DNA from 3 places in the Sphingobium sp. AntQ-1 genome. Region 1 is predicted to be linked to each of the others. Evidence: predicted binding sites of a transcription regulator. Region 1 holds the regulator's gene; each other region holds the start of a gene.
The links. The regulator LexA, encoded in region 1, represses DNA repair genes until DNA is damaged. The targets are predictions, from matches to a motif close to GTTCCNCNCTTGTTCT.
Positions count from the first base shown of each region.

Region 2: the regulator LexA is predicted to act here: its motif matches at 1,141-1,156, upstream of recA (recombinase RecA).
Region 3: the regulator LexA is predicted to act here: its motif matches at 1,455-1,470, upstream of sphantq_RS21880 (ImuA family protein).

Region 1 is NZ_CP117158.1:3,479,639-3,482,753, reverse strand. Features, by position in the region: gene sphantq_RS17455 (molybdopterin molybdotransferase MoeA) at 1-1,062, shown strand, start outside; gene lexA (transcriptional repressor LexA) at 1,132-1,818, shown strand; gene sphantq_RS17445 (ComEC/Rec2 family competence protein) at 1,809-3,115, opposite strand, start outside.
Region 2 is NZ_CP117158.1:2,305,449-2,308,563, forward strand. Features, by position in the region: gene sphantq_RS11550 (hybrid sensor histidine kinase/response regulator) at 1-664, shown strand, start outside; gene sphantq_RS11555 (response regulator) at 750-1,106, shown strand; gene recA (recombinase RecA) at 1,230-2,303, shown strand; gene sphantq_RS11565 (transglutaminase-like domain-containing protein) at 2,684-3,115, shown strand, end outside.
Region 3 is NZ_CP117159.1:638,350-641,464, forward strand. Features, by position in the region: gene sphantq_RS21870 (GNAT family N-acetyltransferase) at 1-229, opposite strand, end outside; gene sphantq_RS21875 (DUF6771 family protein) at 625-798, shown strand; gene sphantq_RS21880 (ImuA family protein) at 1,498-2,229, shown strand; gene sphantq_RS21885 (Y-family DNA polymerase) at 2,150-3,115, shown strand, end outside.

The sequences.
Region 1 (3,115 bases):
GCGCTGCGCGACCAGCCCTGGGCCGATCTGTCGGCGATGGACGGCTATGCCGTGCGCGCCGCCGAAGCACCCGGCCCCTGGCGCGTCACCAGCGAGAGCGCGGCCGGCGCGGCGGACCTTGCAGCCCTGGCGCCGGGCGAAGCGAGCCGCATCTTCACCGGCGCGCCGCTACCGCCGGGCGCCGACACCATATTGATCCAGGAAAATGCGACCCGCGACGGCGACTGGCTGACCGCCAGCGCCGATCCGCTACCCGCAGGTCGTCATGTCCGCACCGCCGCCTCCGACTTTGCGCAGGACGCCCTGCTGCTGGAGGCTGGCGGTCGCCTCGGCCCGGCTCAGGTCGCGCTCGCCGTGCTGGGTGGCCATGGCGTCGTGCCGGTCGGCGGTCGGCCGACGGTCGCGCTGCTGTCCACCGGCAATGAACTGGTGCCGCCCGGCGCCCCGACGCCGCCGGGTTTCCTGCCTTCCTCCAACGCGCCGATGCTTGCCGCCCTGCTCGCCGCCCTGCCCTGCGACGTCATCGACCTCGGCATCGTGCGGGACGACCTCGATGCGATGGTGGCCGCGATCGAACGGGCGCGCACGGCCGACATCATCGTGTCGACCGGCGGCGCCTCCGTCGGCGACCATGATTTGGTCCGTCCCGCTTTTGTGAAAGCAGGCGGCGCGCTCGATTTTTGGAAGATCAAAATGCGGCCGGGCAAGCCGCTGATGGCGGGGCGAATCGCCGATACGCTGTTCCTGGGCCTGCCGGGCAATCCCGTCTCCGCCTTCGTCACGGCCACGCTGTTCCTGTTGCCGCTGGTCCGTCATCTGGGCGGCGCACGCGATCCGCTGCCACCGACAAGCGACGCGCCGCTCGCCTCACCGCTGCCCGCCACCGGCGATCGTGACGATTATCTGCGCGCCTGGCGCGGACCGGGCGGCATCGTGTCGGTCACGTCACAGGACAGCGCGGCCACCGCCGCCATGGCGAAGGCCGACTGCCTGATCCTGCGCCCCGCCGGATCGCCGCCGGCGGCTCCCGGCGATCGGGTCTTGATTCTGCCGCTGCCCTGACATGTTCGGTGCTTGACTAACCTTCATCTGTTTCCTATGCGTTCCTCATACGTTCCACGGAGGATCGCAATGTTGACGCCCAAGCAGCAGGAATTGCTAAGCTTCATTCAGACCCGCTTGGACGAAGGCGGCGTGTCGCCTTCTTTCGAGGAAATGAAGGATGCGCTGGACCTGCGGTCCAAATCCGGCATTCACCGCCTCATCAACGCGCTGGAGGAGCGCGGCTTCATCCGTCGCCTGCCCAATCGCGCCCGCGCGCTGGAAGTGCTCAAGCTCCCCGATGCGATGCATCGCGCGCCCGCGCCAGTGATCGCGCTCAATCCCAAGGTCGCGCCGCCCGCCCAGCCGCCGATGATCCCCACCGCCGCCAATGACGTGATCGAAATCCCGCTGCACGGCCGGATCGCGGCCGGTGTGCCGATCGAGGCGATGGAAGGGCAGGCGATGCTCTCCGTGCCCGCCGCGCTGCTCGGCGCGGGCGATCATTATGCGCTGGAAGTGTCGGGCGATTCGATGATGGAAGCCGGCATCCTCGACGGCGACTTCGCGTTGATCCAGCGCACCGACGTCGCCCGCGAAGGTCAGATCGTCGTCGCGCTGATCGACGAGGCGGAAGCGACGCTGAAATATTTCCGCCGCGAAGGCAGCCGCGTCCGGCTCGATCCGGCCAACCCGGCCTATGAGCCGCAGATATACGATCCGCGCCAGGTCCGCATCCAGGGCAAGCTCGCGGGGCTGCTGCGCCGCTACAATTGAGGCCTGTGTGATTGGGCCTTAAATGATTCAGGCTGTTCCCTCCACGTCCGGCGGGTCTGGCGGGCGACCCAGGGATGCGCGTCGCCCGCCCGATGGACGGTGTGAACTTCGCCCTTCGCCAGGATCATGGACAGCCCACCGGTACGCGCGAGCGACCGGCGGTCGACCTTCATCCAGCGCGGTCGGCACCAGCGCGGCAGGCCCCGATCGCTGACGACGATGTCCGCCGCCGCGCAATCGCCGGCGAAACTCGACCGATCGATCAGCACATTGCTGCGAGTAAAGAGCAGCCGCCAGTCGCGGCCCTTGCCATCCTTCATCCTCATGGCGCACATATCCTGCGAGCAGCGCGTCTCCGGCAGCGCCGCGATCGCCGCCAGTTCGCCGTCATAACCTGCACTTTCCGACAGCACGTCCCGCACATAATCCCCCGCCCGATCGCGCAATATCGCCATGCCCTTTCCCGTCCGCACGGCGACATGCCGCCCGTCGCCGGTAATCAGGATATCGGGCGGCGCGGCGGTAAAGGTGACCGCCACGCCGATCAGCACCGGCGCAAGTCCCAGCCATCGCCATCCCGTCCGCCATAACAGGCACCAGAGCAGTCCGACGATGGTGATGCCGAACAGCCCCATACCCATGGTCGGCGCGAGCAATGTGGCCATAGGACTCGCCGCCACGCCATGAGCCAGCAGCAGCAACAGGTTCAGCGCCTGCTGCGTCAACCACCAGAACGGCGCGCCCAACCCTACGACATCCAGCACGAGCGCCAGCGCCTCCAGCGGCATGACGACGAAAGTGGTGAGCGGGATCGCGATCAGATTGGCGAAGGCGCCGAGCAGGCCCGCCTTGTGAAAATGGAACAGCGCGATCGGCATCAGCACCAGTTCGACGGCGATCCCGGTCGCCAGCATGACGACCAGCAAGCGACCCGTCTTGCGAATCACGCCCTCGTCCCTGACGGCGGCAAAGGCGCGAAAGCGCGGATGTTCGGCCAGCGCCACCAGCGCCGTCACCGCCGCGAAACTCATCTGGAAACTCGGCCCGACCAGCGCTTCGGGCCACAGCAGCAGCACGACCAGCGCCCCGGTCGCCACCAGTCGCAATGTCACCGCATCCCGACCCATCGCCAGTCCGCCCAAGACCAGCAAGCCCGCGACGCAGGATCGCACCGTGGGCACCTCCGCCCCGGTTAGCAGCGTATAGCCGATCCCCGCCAGCGCCCCGCCCGCCGCCGCGATCAGCATCAGCGGCCAGCCAAGCGCCGCCCGCTGGCTCAAGGCCATCACGCGCATCA
Region 2 (3,115 bases), 1.2 Mb from region 1:
GGGCGATTACACCGCGCTGCGCGTGTCCGACACCGGCCTTGGCATTCCGCCAGACATTCTTGCGAAGATCTTCGAACCCTTCTTCACCACCAAGGAACTGGGCAAGGGCACGGGGCTGGGCCTCTCCACCGTCTATGGCATCGTCAAACAGTCGGGCGGCTATATCTTCGCCGAATCCGAACTGGGCCGCGGCGCCAGCTTCGTCATCTACCTGCCGGTCTATGCCGGCGCCGACGCGCAGCAGCCGGCCCCGGTGAAGGCGCCCGCGCCCCGCCCCGAAACCTGGGGCACCGGCACCGTGCTGCTGGTGGAGGACGAAGATATGGTCCGCGCCGTCGCCGAGCGCGCGCTGACGCGGCAGGGCTATAAGGTGCTGACCGCCAATGACGGCGAACAGGGGCTGGAGGTGCTGAACGGCCCGGAGAAGATCGACCTGCTCATCTCCGACGTCGTCATGCCCAATATGGACGGCCCCGCGATGGTCGCCCAGGCCCGCCGCGCCTATCCCGACCTGCCGGTGCTGTTCATGTCGGGCTATGCCGAGGAACAGCTGCGCAAATCGATCGACATCGCCAATGTCGCCTTCCTGCCAAAGCCTTTCTCGGTCAGCCAGTTGGCGGAGGCCGCACGCGACGCGCTGGCCATGCATCCGGCGCCAAAATGACCTTGCGCGGGATCAAGGTGAATATGCTGGGCAAGTGGGTGGTGATCGGTTAGCGAGTCGGCTGCATCAACGGGGATTACGCAGCATGTCGGACGGCAAGAGCATATTGATTGTCGAAGATGAAGCGATGATCGGCATGATGCTGGAGGATTATCTCGACGCGCTGGGTTATCGGCTGCACGCCGTTGCGGCCTCCGTCGACGAAGCCTGCGCCCATGCGCGCGAGGGCGGGTTCGACGCGGCGCTGGTCGACTGCAATCTCCAGGGTGAAAAAAGCTGGCCTGTGGCTGATATCCTGGTGGAGATGGACATTCCCTTCATCTTCGCGACCGGCGGCATGGCCGATGATCTGCCGCCCAGCCACGCCGATCGGCCGACCCTGGCCAAGCCTTTCACCATCGGGGCGGTCGAGCGTGCCTTGGGCAAGGTTTTGGGCGCATAAGCTTGGCTGGATTGCGGCGGGATAGGAAATTTCCGTTCCCCTCTTGTTCTTTAAGAACAAACAGGATACATCATCGTCCAGGCGCACGGAACCCATGCGTTCCGCTTGACAGAGGACTGGCCGATGACCGCAATGCTCTCACTCATCGATTCCAAGAAGAACGGGACAATGGACAGACAGAAAGCATTGGACGCGGCGCTCGCGCAGATCGACCGCGCCTTCGGCAAAGGCTCGGCCATGAAACTGGGCAGCCGCGAGAAGCTGGAGATCGAAGCGATCTCTACCGGCTCGCTCGGCCTCGACATTGCGCTCGGCATCGGCGGCCTGCCCAAGGGCCGCATCATCGAGATTTACGGCCCGGAAAGTTCGGGCAAGACCACGCTGGCGCTCCATGCCATCGCCGAAGCGCAGAAGGCGGGCGGGACCGCCGCCTTCGTGGACGCGGAACATGCGCTCGATCCGGGCTATGCCAAGAAGCTGGGCGTCGATATCGACGAACTGATCGTGTCGCAGCCCGATACCGGCGAACAGGCGCTGGAGATCGTCGATACGCTGGTGCGCTCCAACGCGATCGACATATTGGTGATCGACTCCGTCGCGGCGTTGGTGCCGCGCGCGGAAATCGAGGGTGAGATGGGCGACAGCCATGTCGGCCTACAGGCGCGCCTCATGTCCCAGGCGTTGCGCAAACTGACCGGCTCGATCTCGCGCTCCAAATGCATGGTGATCTTCATCAACCAGGTGCGCATGAAGATCGGCGTGATGTATGGCAACCCGGAAACCACGACCGGCGGCAACGCGCTCAAATTCTACGCCTCGGTCCGCCTCGACATCCGGCGCACCGGCCAGATCAAGGATCGCGACGATATCGTCGGCAACGCGACCCGCGTGAAAGTGGTCAAGAACAAGGTCGCCCCGCCCTTCAAGCAGGTCGAATTCGACATCATGTATGGCGAAGGCATCTCCAAGATCGGCGAAATTCTCGACCTCGGCGTCAAGGCCGGGATCGTGGAGAAGTCGGGCGCCTGGTTCTCCTACGACTCGATCCGCATCGGTCAGGGCCGTGAAAATTCCAAGACTTTCCTCAAGGAACATCCCGAACTGGCGGACAAGCTGGAAAACGCCATCCGCGGTAAGACCGAAGAAGTCGCCGAAAAGATGATCACCGGACCCGATGCGGAGGATGATGGCGAATAAGCCCTGAAACAACCCCGGCCGGATCAGCCGGGGCGCGGTTCACCGGCTCTCGCTCGCCTTGCGCATCACGCTCTGAAAAGGCCCGCCGCGTCCGCGCGCGACGGGCCTTTTACCGTGACCGCGCAGACGAAAGGGGGACGTGCCCTCGCTTCCGTCATCTCCCGGCACATGAATTCCGTCCAGGCGGCGGAACATAAAGCGCAGGCAGGTTTTTCAGGCCAGGCCATCTGGCCACCGCTATATCAATCCACCAAGGCGGCCCCATTCTGCTTGTCCCATTCTGCGGCCGTTCAAGACTTCTTGCTAACGCCGTGCAGCCTCCCGATGCTGTCCCGGACGCGCCGATTCGACCCGTCCCCTCTCACACCGGAACCCATTCCATGCGCGTCGCCATTGAAGCGATCCTCGACTATGACTTTGCCGAACCGACCGACGTGCTGCTCGCGGTCGAGGCGGCCGGGCTGCCCGACCAGCGGGTCGTTTCCCAGTCGCACATCATCGACAATGCCGGGCCGCTGACCAACAAGGTAGGCGGCAGCGGCATCGGCCGCCGCACCTGGACCCGCACCGGCACCGGCCGGATGCTCAGCACCTATCGCGCCACGGTGGAGGTCGATCGCGCGCCAGTCGATATCGCCAACCTCTCCAAAAGCCCGCTGCCCAGCCTGCCCGAAGAGGTGCTGCCCTTCATCTGGCCCAGCCGCTATTGCGAGGCCGACCGTTTCGGCAGCTTCGTCAGCAGCCATTTCCCGGATATGGAGGGCGGTGCGCTGGTGCAGGCGCTGGTCGATTGGGTGCACGAGAATCTCGTC
Region 3 (3,115 bases), on a different replicon from region 1:
ATTCGCATAGCGGCACGACCTTCAATCCGTTCTCCCGCACGTCCGCCAACGCGCCGGCGATCAGCTTGCTGGCAATGCCTTGCCCTTCGAGCGCGTCAGGAACTTGCGTGTGCGTGAAGATCAATGCGCCATCGCGCCGTTCATAGGCCGCAATAGCCGTGCCACCATCGACCTTGAGTTCATAGCGGCTCTCGCCTTCATTATCGCGGACGTCCTGCGTCTCAGCCATGGTCGGTTCCTTTCTTTCGGGTCATATGCATCGGCGATTTTCGCAGAGCCGGTCGATAGATCGAACAGATGGACAATGGCGCGGTTCCGCTAGGGCTGTCTGCTGACGAATGCGGCCTGGCTTTTGCGTTCCGATGCCGTGGCAGCCACAAGCCTTGCTGGAAAAAACCGAGCTGCAGCGCTCATGAACAGCAGCTTCACCCGTCATTCATCGCAGCATGCTATTTTATGCTCTGTCGCTTCTTCCCCCCTTTGGAGCGGCACCTCCCTGAACTTCGGTCCTGCCGCGAGCCTTGCTCTGGGGCTTTTTTATGCATCCCCTGCTTTCATCACGATCGCCTTTTGGGTGTCACCTTGATGATTGCTTGTCTGCACGCGACCACCCATAGGGTCCAAATGGACCAAGAGACTTCCGAGCTCATCACGCGTGTCATTGCGCGCGCGCCGCAATGGCTTCGCCACGACCTGTCATCAAAGGACCTCAATGCCCGTGGACGGGCCGAAGAAACGCTTGCCGCCATGATCGTCGATGCGCTGTCGCACGGAACGCCGCAGGAGCCGGAAGGTTAAGCTTCGCGTGGGACCCTCCCATGGAGCATCTGTTTCGATGGGACGCCTTCTCCTCCCTGCCCTGCTTGTGGCCGCTGTTCCGACCGCAGCCTGCGCATCGAACAGCGACGCGCTGACTATCCATTGCGACAGCGGTCGAACCTTCCTTGCCGAGATCAGCCCGGATGGCGCGCTCGTAACGATCGGGAGAAGGACGGTCGCGCTCAGGCCAAGGGACTCAACGCTTGGGCGACGGTTTGAAGCAATAGGCGCTGCCCTGATCATAGATGGCGAGATGGTCGCTTTGGTACTCGATAACGATATCGATTTTCGGAACTGCCGGGTAAACCCGCCTGGTTCCCAGCTTCGGAACGCCAGATGAACTCGCCACCAGCCTGATCTCTCCTGTTTCGAGTGCTAGGAAACAGACATCTGCATCTCTTTGATCGTCCCCGATTCGGAATGCGAACACGGCGAACAGCGACCGAATGATTTGGCGATTTCGATTCGGGCATCGCCCCTCGATTTTCTCTCGCGCTCGATATTTTGTGAAATCACGATCGCGTCGCGAAACGATTCAGGGAATCCATGACGTTGGATCCGCCGGATGCCCCAAGCAGGACCTCGTTCACCCCGAAACATGCGCTGGACTAACTTGACAGTCCGGGGAGTCATGGAGAACAGAAAGGGAACACGCTGTTAGACCGATGAGACCAAGGAATGCCCCGCAATGCCATCCTCGAGGATTTGCGTTCGTCGATCGCCCATGTGACGGGCGATGGGCGCCGTCATGGCGTCCATCCTTTCGGCCTTGACGATATCGACGATCATCTGCCCGGAAATGGTCTTGCAACCGGCGCATTGCATGAGGTTCTGGGCTCTCCCGACATTTGCGACGACGCAGCCGCAACGATATTCATCGCAGGCATATTGGCGCGCATGGAAGGCCCGGTTTTCTGGTGTCTGCGCTGGCGCGATTTGTTCACCCCTGCCCTCGACCTTGCAGGCCTTCATCCTGACCGCCTGACCATCGTCGAGCCTGGCGATGACAAGGGCGCGCTGATCGCGATGGAAGATTGCCTGCGCGTGGCTGGCATCGCCGGCGTTGTGGGCGAGGTCTCGAAGCTCTCGACGACCGCGTCGAAACGGCTTCAGCTTGCTGCCGAAGGGTCCGGGGTGACTGCGTTCATCCTGCGTCGCGCCGCCAGGGCGGACGCACTGATCGAGGGCTCTGCAGCGCAGACCCGATGGCGTGTTAAGGCATCACCGAGCACAGATCTGGGCATCCCTGCCCTTGCCCGCCCGCGCTGGTCGGTCGCGCTCGAGCGCGTCCGCGGCGCAGAACCTAAAAGCTGGATAGTGGAGGCCTGCGATGCGCAGGGTCGTCTCGCTCTACCTGCCATACTGGTCGACAGACCGGATCAGCAGGAAGCGTGGCGTATCGCCGTCTGAGGCGAACGCAGCGCCATCCCGGCCGCCGCTTGTCACGGCCATAGAATCGCACGGTCGCAAGCTGATTGCCGCGGTGGACGTGCTTGGCCGCAGCCTTGGCATCACGCCCGGCATGAGCGTCACCAAGGCAAGGACCATGGTGCCCGATCTTGACGTGCTCGATGCAGACGAAGCGGCCGACGCGCAAGGGCTTGAGCGGCTCGCCTTGTGGGCAGGGCAGCGCTACGCCCCCTTCGTCGCGGTCGATTACCCCGATGGCCTATGGCTCGACATCAGCGGATGCGGCGAACTGTTCGGCGGCGAGGAAGCGCTGGTCAAGGACCTGTTCCGCCGGGTGAACGGCTCGGGCCTTACAGCACAGATCGCTGTTGCTGACACGGCAGGCTGCGCGCATGCGGTCGCTCGCCATGTCCCTGCCGGTCGCCCGGTTATCATTCTTCCTGGAGACCAGAAGAAGGCGGTCGGCCTCCTACCCCTTGCCGCCCTGCGCATCCCGGCAAAAGTGGCAAGCGATCTGCACAAGATGGGCTTCACCCGGATCGAGCAACTCATTTCCGAGCCGCGCGGTCCCATTGCGCGCCGCTACGGACATGAACTCTACCGCCGCCTCGACCAGGCGCTTGGCCATGCGCCAGAGGCGATGGCCCCGATCTTCCCGCCATCACTGCCCCAAGCGCGCCGCGGGCTTCTTGAACCCATCGGTACGGCCGACGCCATCGCGAAGGTCATCAGCGATCTCACCGACGACATTTGCGCTGCGTTGATGCGGGACGGCACCGGCGCGCGGCGCCTCGACCTCCATTGCGAACGGGTCGATGGCCAATATCAGTCTGTCAGGATCGGTATGGCGTCTCCCACCAGGGATGCCCGGCATCTGACAAAGCTC